3 regions of the Duganella sp. GW821-FHT07F09 genome follow, and region 3 is predicted to be linked to each of the others. Evidence: predicted binding sites of a transcription regulator. Region 3 holds the regulator's gene; each other region holds the start of a gene.
What was found. Region 3 encodes sigma-54, which starts transcription at its own class of promoters, with help from an activator protein. Its sites were predicted from a motif close to TGGCANGNAANCTGCTTT; they were not measured.
Positions count from the first base shown of each region.

Region 1 (5,389 bases), on a different contig from region 3:
TTTCAGTTGGGCCTTTCACCGGCGGAATTGCAATCGCATACCTTCAGTTCCCTGTTCGGCCTGCCGCTGTCGGCACTGTACGAGCACTACCGTACCGCTTCGCCGGGCCTGCTGAATTTGTGCATGCACAGCGGCGTGCGCGTGGCCGGCCGCGCCCAGCTGCGTCTGAGCAACGGCGTGTTCCAGCAATCGCTGACGCACGACAAAACGCAACGCACCGAGCGGCCCAGCGCCACCCAGGCCGCGGCGGCCAAACGCCGTCTGTCCGGCCTGCGCTACCTGCGCACCGGCGATCCCCAACTGGAATTGGTAATCGACAAGGTTACGCGCGTGCTGGGTCACGACATTCCCATCATGATCATGGGCGAGACCGGCACCGGCAAGGAGTTGCTGGCCCAGGCGATCCATAACGATTCGCCGCGTGCGATGAGTCCCTTCGTCGCGGTCAACTGCGCGTCGATCCCGGAGACGCTGATCGAATCCGAACTGTTCGGCTATGAGGACGGCGCCTTCACCGGCGCGCGCAAGAAAGGCGCTGTCGGCAAGATACTGCAGGCCAACGGCGGCACGCTGTTCCTCGACGAGATCGGCGACATGCCGTACAGCCTGCAGGCACGTCTACTGCGGGTGCTACAAGAGCGCATGGTGACGCCGCTCGGCAGCGACAAGTCGATACCGGTGAACGTGGAACTGATCTGCGCGACCAATCATAATCTGCGCGAGCGCATCGCCAAAGGTTTGTTCCGCGAGGACCTGTATTACCGGCTGAATGGGCTGGTCGTGAAGCTGCCGCCACTGCGGGATCGGACCGATCTGGAGAGCGTGGTCAAGAAGATCCTCTCGACCGAGGCGGAAAGCGGCCGCTATCGTGTTTCCGAGGAAATCTTGCGGCTGTTCCGCCGCCATCGCTGGCCCGGGAATTTCCGGCAGTTGACCAATCTGCTGCGCACGGCGGTGGTCATGGCCGGCGACGAGACGGAGATCTGTCTGCGGCATATGCCGGATGATTTTCTGGATGATGTCGAGCATGATGGCGAACAGGCGCGGCGGCAGAGCAACGGCGGCGTTGATGGCAACCTGGAAGAAATGGAGATTCACGCCATCAATAAAGCGCTGGCGGCGCACGGTGGCAATGTCTCCGCCGCCGCGCGCGCCCTGGGCATCTCGCGCAACACGATTTACCGTAAAGTGCCAAACCTCAAATAGCGCTACGCCTGTTGCTTCAGCAACGACACCTCCTCGTCGCTGAACAAGCGCGAGCGTGTCAGGAAGCGCTTGCCGGTGCCGTTGTCGAGCGAGAACATGCCGCCGTTGCCGGCGACGACGTCGATGATCAGCTGCGTGTGTTCCCAGTAGGCGAATTGCTCGCATCCCATGTAGAACGGCGCGCCATCCAATTCACCTAGAAACACATCGGTGTCGCTGATGTTGAACTCGCCTGCCTGGTAGCACATCGGCGTGCTGCCGTCGCAGCAGCCGCCGGACTGGAAAAACATCAGCGGCCCGTGCCGGCCGCGCAGCGCGGCGATCAGCTCGAGCGCCGCCGGCGTGGCCGTGACACGGGCGATGGCCCCGCTCATGGTCAGAAGAAGCCCAGGGCGTTGGGGCTATAGCTGACCAGCAAGTTCTTGGTCTGCTGATAGTGGTCCAACATCATCTTGTGATTCTCGCGGCCGATACCCGATTGCTTGTAGCCACCGAACGCGGCGTGCGCCGGATACAGGTGGTAGCAATTGGTCCAGACACGGCCGGCCTGAATCGCGCGGCCGACACGGAAGGCGCGCGAGCCGTCACGCGTCCACAGCCCCGCGCCCAGCCCGTACAGCGTATCGTTGGCGATGCGCAGCGCGTCGGCCTCGTCCTTGAAGGTCGTGACCGACACCACCGGCCCGAAAATCTCCTCCTGGAAGATGCGCATCTTGTTGTCGCCCTTGAACACGGTTGGACGCACGTAGTAGCCATCCTTCATGTCGCCGCCCTGCACGTTGCGCTCGCCTCCGGCCAGCAGCTCGGCGCCCTCCTGCTTGCCGATGTCGATGTACGACATGATTTTCTCCAGCTGCTCCTGCGACGCCTGCGCGCCGAGCATGGTGGAGGCGTCCAACGGGTTGCCCTGCTTGATCGCGGCCACGCGGGCCAGCGCGCGCTCGATGAATTTCTCGTAGATCGATTCCTGGATCAGCACGCGCGAAGGGCAGGTGCACACCTCGCCCTGGTTGAGCGCGAACATGGCGAAGCCTTCCAGGCACTTGTCGAAGAAGGCGTCGTCGGCGTCCATCACGTCGGCGAAGAAGATGTTCGGCGATTTGCCGCCCAGCTCCAGGGTCACGGGGATGAGGTTCTGCGCGGCGTATTGCATGATCAGACGGCCGGTGCCGGTTTCACCGGTGAAGGCGATCTTGGCGATGCGCTTATTCGACGCCAGCGGCTTGCCCGCCTCCAGGCCAAATCCATTGACCACGTTCAACACTCCCGGCGGCAACAGATCGGCAATGATTTCCAGCAGCACCATGATCGACGCCGGCGTCTGCTCGGCCGGTTTGAGGACCACGCAATTGCCGGCCGCCAACGCGGGCGCCAGCTTCCACACCGCCATCAGGATGGGGAAGTTCCACGGAATGATCTGGCCGACCACGCCGAGCGGCTCATGGAAGTGATAGGCGTAGGTTTCCGAATCGATCTGCGCCACCGAGCCCTCTTGCGCGCGGATGCAGCCGGCGAAGTAACGGAAGTGGTCGATCGCCAGCGGGATGTCGGCGGCGGTGGTCTCGCGGATCGGCTTGCCGTTGTCGATGGTCTCGGCGGTGGCGATCAGCGCCAGGTTCGCCTCCATGCGGTCGGCGATCTTGTTGAGGATGTTGGCGCGCTCGGTCTGCGAGGTCTTGCCCCACGCGTCCTTGGCGGCGTGCGCGGCGTCCAGCGCGAGTTCGATGTCTTCAGCGGTCGAGCGCGCCACCTCGCAAAACACCTGGCCGGTGATCGGCGTGATGTTGCCGAAGTATTCGCCCTTGACCGGCGCGACGAACTTGCCGCCGATGTAGTTGTCGTACCGTGGCTTGAATGGATTGGCTACGCCCAGTTTGCTGATGTCTGCGAGATTCATGTCGTCCTCTTTCTACTATGGTTGTGTGGTGTTGGTGACCACCTTTCTTTCGCAAACACCGTGCCAGCCGCGTTGAGGGGGATGGCAGGCGACTTCCCGCGCCTCAGCGCGTGACAGTGTTCAGTTTTGACACACCGCTGGAGCAACGGCGACGCACTTTTTGCGTCGGACGGGTATATTGCAGGCTGCCCATCCGGAGAAAACATGAAGCGTTCCCCAATTCAACTTAATGCCGTCGCCGCGCTGTTCGCGCTTGGCGCTTCCAGCCTGGCCACCGCCGCCGACAACGCGGATAACGCGGATGCGCCGGTCGAGGTCGTCGTCGTCAGCGCCACGCGTGTCGGCCACACCGTCTTCGACATGCCGGCCGCGATCGATGTCGTCGATGCCGCGCGCATCCATGAATCCCAGGCGCGGGTGAACGCCTCCGAGGCGCTGGCGGCGGTGCCGGGCCTGGTGGCGCAGAACCGCCAGAACTATGCCCAGGACTTGCAGATCTCATCGCGCGGCTTCGGCGCGCGATCGACCTTCGGTGTGCGCGGCGTGCGGTTGATCGCCGACGGCATTCCCGCCAGCATGCCGGACGGCCAGGGCCAGGCCGCCACCTTCAATCTCGACATGGCCGAACGCATCGAAGTATTGCGCGGCCCGTTCTCCGCCATCTACGGCAACCACTCGGGCGGCGTGATCCAGATGTTCACGCGCGACGGCGAGGGCTCTCCTACCATCGAAACCAGCCTCACCGCCGGCAGCTACGGCACCCGCAAGGCCGACGTCAACGCGCAGGGCAAGCAGGCCGGTGTCGGTTACGTGCTCGACGCTTCGCGCTTCGAGACCGACGGCTACCGCGCGCACAGCGCCGCCACGCGCGACCAGGCGTTTGCCAAGCTGACCGTGGAGCCTATGGACAACGCCAAGCTGACCATCGTCGCCAACGCGCTGCGCCAGGACGACACCCAAGATCCGTTGGGTGTGACTTGGGCCACCTACCAGCGCGACCCGCGCGCGGGCGAAACCGACGCCACCGATACCCAGGTGCCAAAGCGCACGCTGGCCGACCGCTACAACACCCGCAAGAGCATCGATCACACGCAGGTCGGCGCCACGTGGGAGCAACGCTTCGGCCAGGACCGGCTGCGCGTGACGGCCTACGGCGGCAATCGCGAAGTGATCCAGTACCAAGCGTTTTCGCGTGGCTTCCAGGCACCGCCGACGCACTCGGGCGGGGTGGTGAATTTTGATCGAGACTTCTACGGCACCGACCTGAGCTGGATGCACGTCAGCCAGCTGGCCGGCGGCAAGCTCAGTACGACTGTCGGCGTCGAATACGGCCGCTCCACCGATGGCCGCCAGGGGTATGAAAACTTCGTCGGCGCCCAGTTGGGCGTGAAGGGCGCGCTGCGCCGCGACGAGCAGGACAAGGTCTCCAATCTCGATCCGTATGTGCAGACCGAATGGCAATCCGGCCCCTGGATGCTGAGCGCGGGCCTGCGCCGCAGCAGCGTGAAGATTTCCGTGGACGACCGCTTCCTGAGCAATGGCAATGACAGCGGCAGCCTGGAGTACAGCCACACCACGCCGGTGCTGGGCGTGCTGTACCGCGTGTCGCCGGTGCTCAACGTGTATGCCAGCGCCGCGCGCGGTTTCGAAACGCCGACGCTCAACGAACTGTTCTACTCGGGCAGCGGCGGCGGCTTCAACTTCGGCCTGCAGCCGGCCAAGAGCACGCATCTGGAAGCGGGCATCAAAAGCAAGCTGGACGAGCGCACCAGCATCAACGCCTCGGTATTCCAGGTCCGCACGACCGATGAAGTGGTGGTCGACAGCAGCGGCGGCGGCCGCACCAGCTATCGCAACGCCAGCAAGACCTTACGGCAAGGGCTGGAAGTGTCGCTCGACTCGTCATGGCGCCACGGTCTGAGCACGCGCGTCGCGCTGACCAGCTTGCGAGCGATCTACGATCAAAGCTACGGCGCGGTGCTGGAGGGTAGCCGCCTGCCCGGCGTTCCGAATGCCAACGCGTATGCGGAAGTGGCGTGGAAGGATAGCGGCGACCGCTATGGCGCCGCGCTGGAAGCGATCGCCAGCAGCAAGATCTATGCGGATGATGGGAACGTCGATCAGCCGGCATCCGGGTACGGCATTCTAAATGCGCGGGTCAGCGCCAAGCAGCAGTGGCGAGGCTGGCGCTTCAAGCAATTCGCGCGGCTGAATAATCTGCTGGATAAAAACTACGTCGGCTCGGTGATCGTCGGCGACACGAACAAGCGCTATTACGAAGCCGCT
Region 1 covers NZ_JBWKQJ010000033.1:2,104-7,492, reverse strand. The annotation lists gene AC07P1_RS33620 (sigma-54-dependent Fis family transcriptional regulator) at 1-1,206, shown strand, start outside; gene AC07P1_RS33615 (DUF779 domain-containing protein) at 1,209-1,580, opposite strand; gene adh (aldehyde dehydrogenase) at 1,583-3,103, opposite strand; gene AC07P1_RS33605 (TonB-dependent receptor family protein) at 3,308-5,389, shown strand, end outside.
Region 1: adh (aldehyde dehydrogenase) is a predicted target of sigma-54. The motif match lies at 3,152-3,169, and genes of this name have one in related genera.

Region 2 (5,389 bases), on a different contig from region 3:
GTTCGAATGCTTTGAGCACGGTGTCCAGCTGTTCGCGGGTATGCGCGGCAGACAGTTGGACACGCACGCGCGCCTGGCCCATCGGGACCACCGGGTAGAAGAAGCCGCTGAGCAAAACGCCCAGCTCATACATTCGTGCCGCGAATTTCTGCGCGACGGGCGCATCGAACAACATGACAGGAACCACAGGGTGCGTACCGGGCTTGATGGTGAAGCCGATACGCTCGATCTCCTTGCGGAAGTGGGCGGTGTTCTCGTGCAGGCGGTCGCGCAGTTCGGTCGACTGCGACAGGCGCTCCAGCACCGCCAGCGAGGCGCCGGCGATCGACGGCGCCAAGGTATTGGAGAACAGGTAGGGGCGCGACTTCTGGCGCAGCATGTCGATCACTTCCTTGCGGGCGGAGGTGAAGCCGCCCATCGCGCCGCCCAGGGCCTTGCCCAGGGTGCCGGTGATGATGTCGACGCGGCCCATGACGTTGTGGTGCTCGTGGGTGCCACGGCCGGTCGCGCCCATGAAGCCGGAAGCGTGGCATTCGTCGATCATCACCAGCGCGCCGTATTGGTCGGCCAGGTCGCAAATTTTGTCAAGCTGGGCGATGGTGCCGTCCATCGAGAACACGCCGTCGGTGACGATGACTTTATGGCGCTTGCCGGCGGCCGCTTGCAGCTGCGCTTCCAGGTCGGCCATGTCGTTGTGGGCGTAGCGGAAGCGCGCGGCCTTGCACAGGCGGATGCCGTCGATGATGGAGGCATGGTTCAACGCGTCGGAAATGATGGCGTCGTTCTCGTCGAACAGCGGCTCGAACACGCCGCCGTTGGCGTCGAAGGCGGCCGCGTACAGGATCGTGTCCTCGGTGCCGAGGAAATTGGAGATCGCCTGTTCCAGTTGTTTGTGCACGGTCTGGGTGCCGCAGATGAAGCGCACCGACGACAGGCCGTAACCGTATTTTTCGGTCGCCTCGATCGATGCCTTGGCCACCCACTCCTCGCCGGACAGGCCGAGGTAATTATTGGCGCACATATTGATCAGGGTGCGGCCATCCTGGGCCACCACTTCGGAACCCTGGCGCGAAGCGAGCACGCGCTCCGGCTTGTACAGGCCCTGATCGCGCAATTGATCCAGGTTTTGCTGCAGGCCGCTGAAGAAGGTGCTTTTTGCTTGGTCGCTCATGATGGTCCTTGTATGTGGTACGATTTCAGCAGATTTTCACTGCGTTATGAGAAATCCGTTATGTCGAACTCAAATTCAATATATCGAATCTTACAGAGAACCAGTGAACTGCGCAAGACGGAAGCATGCGGTTCTGGCCGCGTTTTTCCGACAGATTTACTTAGAATTTAGCCTATCCGCCGAATAAAACAATGAAAACACCTGTTTCGACGAACGCACCACCCGAGGTCGGCGCCGCCCTGCAACGTCTGCGCCTGGGGCGCGGCCTGACCCTGGAAGACCTGTCGCGCATCGCCGGCGTCTCCAAATCGATGCTGTCGCAGATCGAGCGCGAGAAGGCCAATCCGACCATCGCCATCACCTGGCGGCTAGCCAACGCGCTGGGCGTGCAGATCGGCGAGCTGCTGGCGACGGCGGAGAAGGAGTCCGAGACCATCCGCGTGCTGGACGCCCACGAGACCCCCACCCTGCCCGGCAACCACGCCGGCTACGTGCTGCGCATCCTCGGGCCGATGGAGCTGGCAGGTAAGTATGAATGGTATGAGCTGACCTTGTCGCCCGGTGGGGAGCTGGCGTCGCAGGGACATGATCCGGGAGCGCAGGAGCATGTCACCTTGCTGCATGGATCGGTGGAGGTGGAGGTCGGCAATACCAAGAAGAAGGTCAAGCTGGGCGGCACGGCGCGCTACCCGGGCGACCAGCAGCACACCATACGCAACGTCGGCAAGACCGAGGCGAAGGCGCTGCTGGTGGTGATACACCGCTGACCCGGGCGGGCCAGCGGCGGCTCCACTACCAGTTCGACTCGCGCTCCGGCGTGGAGCTGATGCGGTGAATGGCGAGATCGGCGCCCTGGAATTCGTCTTCGGGATCGAGGCGCAGGCCCATCGTGGCTTTCAACACGCCATAGATGGCGAAACCGCCAACCAGCGCGATCACCACGCCCAACACCGTCCCCGCCAATTGCGCCGCGAACGACACGCCCCCCATTCCGCCCAGCGCCTTCAACCCGAAGATACCCGCCGCGATCCCGCCCCAGGCGCCGCACAGGCCATGCAGCGGCCACACGCCCAGCACATCGTCGATCTTCCATTTGTTCTGCGCCAGCGTGAACATCCAGACGAAAATGCCGCCCGCGATACCGCCGGTGACCAGCGCCCCCATCGGATGCATCAAATCCGAGCCCGCGCATACCGCCACCAGCCCCGCCAACGGCCCGTTATAAGCGAAACCGGGATCGTTTTTCCCCATCAGCAGCGCGACCAGCGTTCCGCCCACCATCGCCATCAGCGAGTTGACCGCCACCAGGCCGTTCATCTTGTCGAGCGACTGCGCGCTCATGACGTTGAAGCCGAACCAGCCCACCGTGAGAATCCACGCACCCAGCGCCAGGAACGGAATCGACGACGGCGGATGGGCGGCGATCGCGCCGTTCTTCATATAGCGCCCGCGCCGCGCGCCAAGTAAAAGCACCGCCGGCAGCGCGATCCAGCCGCCCACCGCGTGCACCACCACCGAACCGGCGAAGTCATGGAACTCGGCGCCGAAGGCCTGCAGCAGCCACTCCTGGATGCCGAAGCGGCGATTCCAGACGATGCCCTCGAAGAACGGATATACGAAGCCGACCAGCAGCGCGGTGGCAATCAACTGCGGATGAAAGCGCGCCCGCTCGGCGATGCCGCCGGAGATGATGGCCGGGATGGCCGCCGCGAACGTCAGCAGGAAGAAGAACTTGACCAGCTCATAGCCGTTTTTGGCCGCCAGCACGTCGGCCGAGGAGAAGAAATTGACGCCGTAGGCGATGCTGTAACCGACGAAAAAGTAGGCGATGGTCGATACCGCGAAATCCACCAGGATTTTCACCAGCGCGTTGACCTGGTTCTTCTTGCGCACGGTGCCCAACTCCAGGAACGCGAAGCCGGCGTGCATCGCCAAAATCATGATGGCGCCGAGCAAAATGAACAATGCGTCGGCGCCGTCTTTGTGTAAACCCATCAAAATCACTCCCCAAAATAATGCATGATCTGAAAACCAATACGCCTATAAGCAATATTTGTTCCAGATTGGTGCAAATTTTAAGTGCATGATTTGACTGTATTTTGTTTTGGTGCGGGTTAGCGCACCATCTACGGGCGCACCGAAAAATGGCATCATTTTGGTGCGCCCGCGTGTTATGACCGGTGCCTGTTTTAGATCGGTGCTCCTGGCGGAACCGGCGGCGCGGCGCGCAATTTGACGCTGCGCGGGTCCTTCAAATAGGCGGCAATCAGTTCCGCCGCCTCTTTGCGGCTGGTGGCAGTGACGCCCTTGCCCGGATTTTTTTGCAGCCACTGCGCCAGTTCGCGCGCCGATTGCGTGACTTCGGCCGCGACGTTCGGATGCAGTTTGCCGCCATCGAGCAAATTGAGCACCCCGTCGACCAGCACCCAGTTGGCCGCCAGCTGCACCGCCTCGCCGCCGACCACCGATGCCGGCACGGGTTCGCGCTTCCAGGTCTTTTGCAGCAGCAGCGACAGCACTTCCCCCACGCCGGGCTGCTGCGCGTCGCGCGCATGCTGCCACGCGAGGCGGTTGATGCGGCCCGCGTCCAGCAGGAAGCCGGCCGTTTGCGCGGCGCCCGCCTCGGCGATCGAGAAGGCGTCGAACACGGAGCCCATGCGGGTGGCGAAGTATTCGCGGCCACGATCATGCCCCGCAGCAGGCGGCGTCAGAACATCGAGCACGTTGGCTGGCAGAGCAAGATACTCCGCCCGCAGGCTGTCGGCCAGCCGGTTCAGCGCCTGGCGCTGCACGGTCGCCGGGGTGATTTTGACACCCGCCTTGCCGATGCCGGCCTTGACGTCGCCGCTGGTGGTGTAATCGAAATCGCCGCCGCCGATCAGGCGCGCCACCGCTTCGCCCTGGTAGCGTTGCAGCAGATAGACCGGCACCAGCCGCGCTTCGAGTTCGCCGATCTGGCGCGCATCCGGCAGCACGTCGACCGAGAAGGTTTGCAGCGCGCGCTGGCGCACGGCGCCAAGTTGATCCCAGGTCTTGATCGTGTCCGGGCCGAAGTCCCACAACAGGCCGTCCGGGTGGCTGGCGCCGGGTGTGCGGTCGTCCTGGTCGCTGGAGTACAACAGGCCGGCGGCCTTGGCGTCGGCGCGCAGCTTGGCCAGCGCGGCCTGCTCCCGCGCTCCACCGCCGAAATCGCCGTAGACGTATTTGACGATGTAGTCATCCCACGGCCCGACGCCGACGCCATACGCTTCGGCCAGATCGACCTCGCCCTGGGCGTTGAGCTTCAGGATCGGATGCGGATAGTCCATCACCGAGCCGTTGCCATTGCCCGCGCGGCTGGCGGCGAAGTTGTGCGCGAAGCCCAGGGTGTGACCGACTTCGTGCGCCGACAATTGGCGCAGGCGCGCCAATGCCATCTCCTCGGCCAGCTTGTGTTTATCCGCCGGCGCATTTTTACCGTAAGGCGCGAGCAGGCTTTCGGCGATGAGGATGTCCTGCCGAACGCGCTGCGATCCCAGCGTGACGGCGCCGCGTATGATCTCGCCGGTGCGTGGATCGGCCAGCGCGTTACCGTAGGACCAGCCGCGCGTGGCGCGGTGCACCCAGTGGATCACGTTGTAGCGGATGTCCATGGCGTCGACACCCTCGGGCAGCAATTCGACCCGGTAGGCATCCTTGAAGCCGGCCTTCTCGAAGGCGCTGGCCCACCACGAAGCGCCCTGCAGTAGCGCGCTGCGCACCGGCTCCGGCGCGCCCCGGTCGACGTAGTACACGATCGGTTTCTTGACGGTGCTGACGGCCGCCGACGGATCGGTCTTTTCGAGCCGGTGCCGCACCTGCCAGTGCACGTCGATGCTGCTGGCGAGCGGCGTGGCGAAGTCGAAGTAGTTGACATCGAAGCCGCCGGAGAACGGATGATAGCTGCGCGGCCGCCAACCCGCCTGGTCGTCGATACGTGGCAGGCGCACCATGCTGATGCGCTGGCGCATCGACAGGCTGGCCGGGTCGGCGGCGACTTGCCGCACATATTCCGCCTGGCCCGGTCCTGCGAAGGTCAGCAGCGATTCGAGTTCCACATTGTCGGGGAAGGCTTTGGCCTGTTCGGCCAGCACCGCGCTGCGCGCCGGATCGACCTGGTAGGCGCCTTGCTTGGCGGCCGCCAACCGGGCCGCGATGCCGTGGCGGTCGGCCAGCAGGAAGCTGGAGAAGTCGACCAGG
Region 2 covers NZ_JBWKQJ010000005.1:215,638-221,026, reverse strand. The annotation lists gene AC07P1_RS15350 (glycine C-acetyltransferase) at 1-1,171, opposite strand, end outside; gene AC07P1_RS15345 (helix-turn-helix domain-containing protein) at 1,363-1,938, shown strand; gene AC07P1_RS15340 (ammonium transporter) at 1,964-3,166, opposite strand; gene AC07P1_RS15335 (zinc-dependent metalloprotease) at 3,361-5,389, opposite strand, start outside.
Region 2: AC07P1_RS15340 (ammonium transporter) is a predicted target of sigma-54. The motif match lies at 3,215-3,232, and genes of this name have one in related genera.

Region 3 (5,389 bases):
AAGAGACACAGATATGAAGGATACGATGATGAAAAAACTGATACTGTCGGCCGCGCTGCTGCTGGCCGCCATGGGCGCGGCCCACGCCGAAAAAGCCGACTCCAACAAGCCGACCGAGATTTCCTTCGACAACCTCGACGCCGACGACGTCAAGCAGATCAAGACCTTCACCGGCAACGTCGTGCTGACCCGCGGCACTTTGCTGATGAAGTCGCCGAAGGCGGTCGTCACCGAAGACCCGGAAGGCTACTCCTTCGTGGTGTTGACGGCCGGCGGTGGTACCCAGGCGACGTTCCGCCAAAAGCTCGACGGCGCCGGCGACCAGTGGGTCGAGGGCCGCGCCGACCGCATCGAGTACGACAGCAAGACCGAGCTGGTCAAGCTGTTCTCGAAGGCGCAGATCAAGAAGCTGGAAGGCAGCAAAACCGCCAGCCAGGTCGACGGCGAGTTCATCTCGTATGACAGCCGGCGCGAATTCTTCGCCGTGAAGAACACCCCGACCGGCGAAAGCAAGCCGGGCGCCGGCCGCAGCACGATGGTGATCCAGCCGTCGGTCAAGCAGGCGCCCGCGCCCGCACCGGCGACCAACCCAGCGGCGGGGAAATAAGCATGGAGCCAACATGCGGTAGCACCCTGATCGTGCGCGGCCTGCAAAAGACCTACGGCAAGCGCCAGGTCGTGCATGACGTGTCGCTGCAGGTCGAATGCGGCGAAGTGGTCGGCCTTCTCGGCCCCAACGGCGCCGGCAAGACCACCTCGTTCTACATGATCGTCGGCCTGGTGCCGTCGGACGCCGGCACCATCGACATCAGCGGCGTCGACATCTCCTCGCTGCCGATCCACCGCCGCGCCTCGCTCGGCCTGTCCTACCTGCCACAGGAGGCTTCGGTGTTCCGCAAGCTGACCGTGGAAGAGAATATCCGCGCCGTCCTCGAAATCCAGAAAGTGGACGGCAAGCCTTTATCCAAGGCTGCCATTGATGAACGGCTCAATACCCTGCTGGCCGATCTGCAAATCGAAAAGCTGCGCGAAAACCAGGCGCTGTCGCTGTCCGGCGGCGAACGCCGCCGCGTGGAGATCGCCCGCGCGCTGGCCACCAACCCGCGCTTCGTGCTGCTCGACGAACCTTTCGCCGGGGTCGACCCGATTGCCGTCATTGAGATCCAGCGCATCGTGCGCTTCCTCAAGGAACGCAATATCGGCGTCCTCATTACCGATCACAATGTGCGCGAGACGCTGGGCATCTGCGACCGCGCATATATCATCAACCAGGGCTCGGTGCTGGCTTCGGGCCGGCCGGACGACATCATCGCCGACGAGTCGGTGCGCCGCGTGTACCTGGGTGAACACTTCAGAATGTAATCGCGCCCCATGAAACAGTCATTGCAACTGCGCACGTCGCAGCACCTCGCGCTGACACCCCAGCTGCAGCAGTCGATCCGTCTGCTGCAGCTGTCCACGCTGGAGCTGCACCAGGAGCTCGAGCAACTGCTCACCGATAACCCTTTGCTCGAGCGCCTGGACGACCCGCTCGACCGTTCGCTGCGGCTGCTGTCCGACGGCGCCATCAGCCAGCAGGCGCCGTCCGGCGAGGCCCCGTCCGAAGGCCCGCCGAACCAGCAGGACGCGCCGGCGCCCGCCGACGCCGACAACTACGACGGCCCGGCCGCCGATACCGAAAGCACCAGCAGCGAGGCCGATGTCGACTGGAGCGACGCCGGCCGCAGCAAGGCTCCCGACGACGAGGACGCGCGTCCGCAACTGGAGGCCAACCACTGCACCCTGCGCGAGCACCTGATGGAGCAGATGCGCGTGACGGTGCTGGAGATGCGCGACCGCGCGCTGGTCGAGCTGATCATCGACGCGCTCGACGAGAACGGCTACCTGGAGGAGCCGCTGGAGGAGATCCACGCGCGCCTGCCGGAGGAACTGGAAGTCGACATCGACGAACTGCGCACCGCCTTGTCGATGCTGCAAAGCTTCGACCCGATGGGCGTGGGCGCGCGCAACGCCTCCGAATGCCTGGCGCTGCAGATCAAGCGCCTGCCCGGCATCGCGCTGGTGACGCGGCGCATGGCGCTGACCATCGTCGAAAACCATTTGACGTGGTTCGCCCAGCGCGACTTCAACAAGCTGAAAAAAGCGCTGGTGTGCGACGACGAGGACCTGCGCGAGGCGCAGGCCGTCATCCGTCTGTGCAATCCGCATCCGGGGTCGGCGTTCGCCTCGGACGTGTCGGACTACGTGGTGCCGGACGTGATCGTCAAGAAGTCGCGCAGCGGCTGGCAGGTCAGCCTCAACAACGACGTCATGCCGCGCCTGCGGGTCAACGCCATGTACGCCAACCTGCTCAAGCAGGGCAAAGGCGAGGGCCAGATGGGCGCCCAGCTGCAGGAGGCCAAGTGGCTGATCAAGAATATGCGCCAGCGCTTCGACACCATCCTGCGCGTGGCGCAAGCGATAGTAGAAAGACAAAAGAACTTTTTCTCGCACGGCGCCGTTGCCATGCGGCCCCTTGTGCTTCGCGAAATTGCTGATACACTGGGTTTACACGAGAGCACTATTTCTCGGGTGACGACTCAAAAGTACATGCTGACGCCGCACGGCATGTTTGAGTTGAAATATTTCTTTGGTAGCCATGTCGCCACCGAAGCGGGCGGTGAAGCAAGTTCGACGGCGATACGGGCACTCATCGTGCAATTGACAGGAGCTGAAGACCCTAAAAATCCTTTATCCGACAGTAAGATTGCGGACATGCTGGGGGAACAAGGCATGGTGATTGCGCGACGCACTGTTGCCAAATATCGCGAAGCGTTGAAAATCCCTCCCGTCAGTCTCCGCAAGTCTTTGTAGTTACTTGGTCACTGTGCGCCCGGCCGCAATGGGCGCGGCACTGACCGTAAGCGACATTTATCTTTAGGAGCGTGTATGAATCTGACCATCAGTGGACATCATCTCGAAGTGACCGCGGCCATCCGCGAATACGTACAGAACAAACTGGAACGTGTCACTCGTCACTTCGATCAAGTTATTGATATTGCTGTCATTCTGACTGTAGATAACCTTAAAGAGAAATCCAAACGCCAGAAGGCTGAAATCAATCTGCGTCTGTCGGGTAAAACCGTGTACGTGGAAAGCCTGTCGCAAGACCTGTACGCCGCGATCGACACCCTGGTCGACAAGCTTGACCGGCAGGTCATGAAATACAAATCCAAAGTTCAGCAGCACGGCCACGATGCGATCAAGCATCTCCCGGATAGCTACGAACCCGCTGCCGCCGCCCTATAACAACGGCCTCCGGCACCATCCAACAAAGGGCGCAAGGGCGCCCTTTTTTGTGTCCGCTTGTTGTGTCCGCTTTTGTCCCCTTTCGATTCGATGAAAATAATTTATCCCGTTTAGGTGGCGGTAGAATGGGGTTTTTCATCACGGGTTGCGACATCATGAGCGAATTGGTCCACACCAGCATCGTCAACGGCACCGGCTTCATCACGCTGGACCGGCCCAAGGCGTTGAACTCGCTGTCGCTGAAGATGCTGCGCGCGATCACGGCGGCGCTGCTGGCGTGGCGCGACGACTCCGCCGTCGCCGCCGTCGTCATCCGCTCCAGCAGCGAGAAGGCCTTCTGCGCCGGCGGCGATATCCGTTTCTTCTACGAGGCCGGGCGCGCCACGCCGCAGGCCGGCAGCGCGTTGCTCGAGGATTTCTTCACCGAGGAGTATGCGCTCAACCACCTGGTGCACGGCTATCCGAAGCCGTACGTCGCGCTGATGGACGGCGTGGTCATGGGCGGCGGCATGGGCATCGCGCAGAGCGGACCGGACAGCCGGGTGCGCATCGTCACCGGGCGCACGAAGATGGCGATGCCGGAGGTGAACATCGGCCTGTTCCCGGATGTGGGCGGCAGCTATTTCCTGTCGCGCGCGCCGGGCGGGCTGGGGCGCTATCTGGGCGTGACCGGCGTGACGATAGGCGCGGCCGACGCGCTGTATGCCGGCCTGGCCGATCACTATGTGCCGGTGGACGCGCTGGAGCCGCTGTACGCGATACTGGAATCGACCCCGGGCGCGGAACTGGTCGAGGCGATCGCGGCCTTCGCGGAGCCGTTCAAGGGCGCCGCCGGGGCGGGCAGGCTGGAGGCGCGGCGCGGCGATATCGACCGCCACTTCGGCGCCGGATCGGTGCCGGCCATCGTCGCCTCGCTGGAGGCGGACGGCGGCGAGTTCGCGCGCGCCACGGTGGCGATGATGGCGACCCGTTCGCCGTTGATGATGTGCGTCACGCACGAGTTGATCGAGCGCGGCGCGGGGCTGGACATGGCCGCTTGCCTGCGCATGGAGCGCGCGCTGGTGCGGCGCGCGTTCGAGAATGGCGGGGTGATCGAGGGCGTGCGCGCGCTGGTCATCGACAAGGATGGCGCGCCGGCATGGCAGCCGCCGTCGCTGGAGCGGGTGAGCGGGGAGATGGTGCGCGGCTTGTTCGAGCCGGTGTGGCCGGATTATGCGCACCCGCTGCGCCATCTGGCCTAGCGCCCCGCCGGTGTCCCCACCGCGCGCCGCGCGTCGCCGGCCATGTCGGCGCGGGCCGCCATGGAAGCGCGGCCGCCGAAATCACCTGGCATGGCTGACGATCGCGGCGGGAATGTCGTCCAAGGACAAAACACGATCGACCACGCCCAGTTTTACCGCCTCCTTGGGCATCCCGTAGACCACGCAACTGGCCTCGTCCTGGGCCAGCGTTGTTGCGCCCGCATCATGCATTTCCTTGAGGCCGCGGGCGCCGTCGTCGCCCATGCCGGTCATGATGATGCCCATCGCGTTGGCGCCGGCATACTTTGCGGCGGAGCGAAACAGCACGTCCACCGAAGGGCGGTGGCGGCTGACCAGCGGCCCATCGACGATTTCCACCAGATACTGCGCTCCGCTACGTTTGAGCAGCATGTGATGCCCCCCGGGTGCAATCAATGCCCGGCCTGGAACCACCCTGTCGCCACTCCTGGCTTCCAGCACCTCGATTTGACACAGGCCGTCGAGACGCTTGGCAAAGGCTTCGGTGAAGTGTTCCGGCATGTGCTGCACGATAACGATGCCCGGGCAAACCCGCGGCAGCGCGGTCAGCACGAACTCCAGTGCCTGGGTGCCGCCGGTGGACGTGCCAATGGCCACCACGGTTTCGGTGGTCTGGACGAGTGCGTGGCTGCCGGCTGCCAGGATCGCGTCGGCGGAGAGCTTGGGCGCGGGCTTGGGCGCCAGGACCCGTCGGGAGACACCGGCCATGTTGGCGCGCGCCGCAGCCTTGACGACACTCGACAAATCCTCCGAACTGTCCACCAAAAATTGCTTCAGCCCCAACTTGGGCTTGGCAACCACGCTTATCGCGCCGGCGGCGA
Region 3 covers NZ_JBWKQJ010000016.1:89,864-95,252, forward strand. The annotation lists gene lptA (lipopolysaccharide transport periplasmic protein LptA) at 29-607, shown strand; gene lptB (LPS export ABC transporter ATP-binding protein) at 610-1,362, shown strand; gene AC07P1_RS30475 (RNA polymerase factor sigma-54) at 1,372-2,853, shown strand; gene hpf (ribosome hibernation-promoting factor, HPF/YfiA family) at 2,929-3,288, shown strand; gene AC07P1_RS30485 (enoyl-CoA hydratase/isomerase family protein) at 3,444-4,529, shown strand; gene AC07P1_RS30490 (protein-glutamate methylesterase/protein-glutamine glutaminase) at 4,611-5,389, opposite strand, start outside.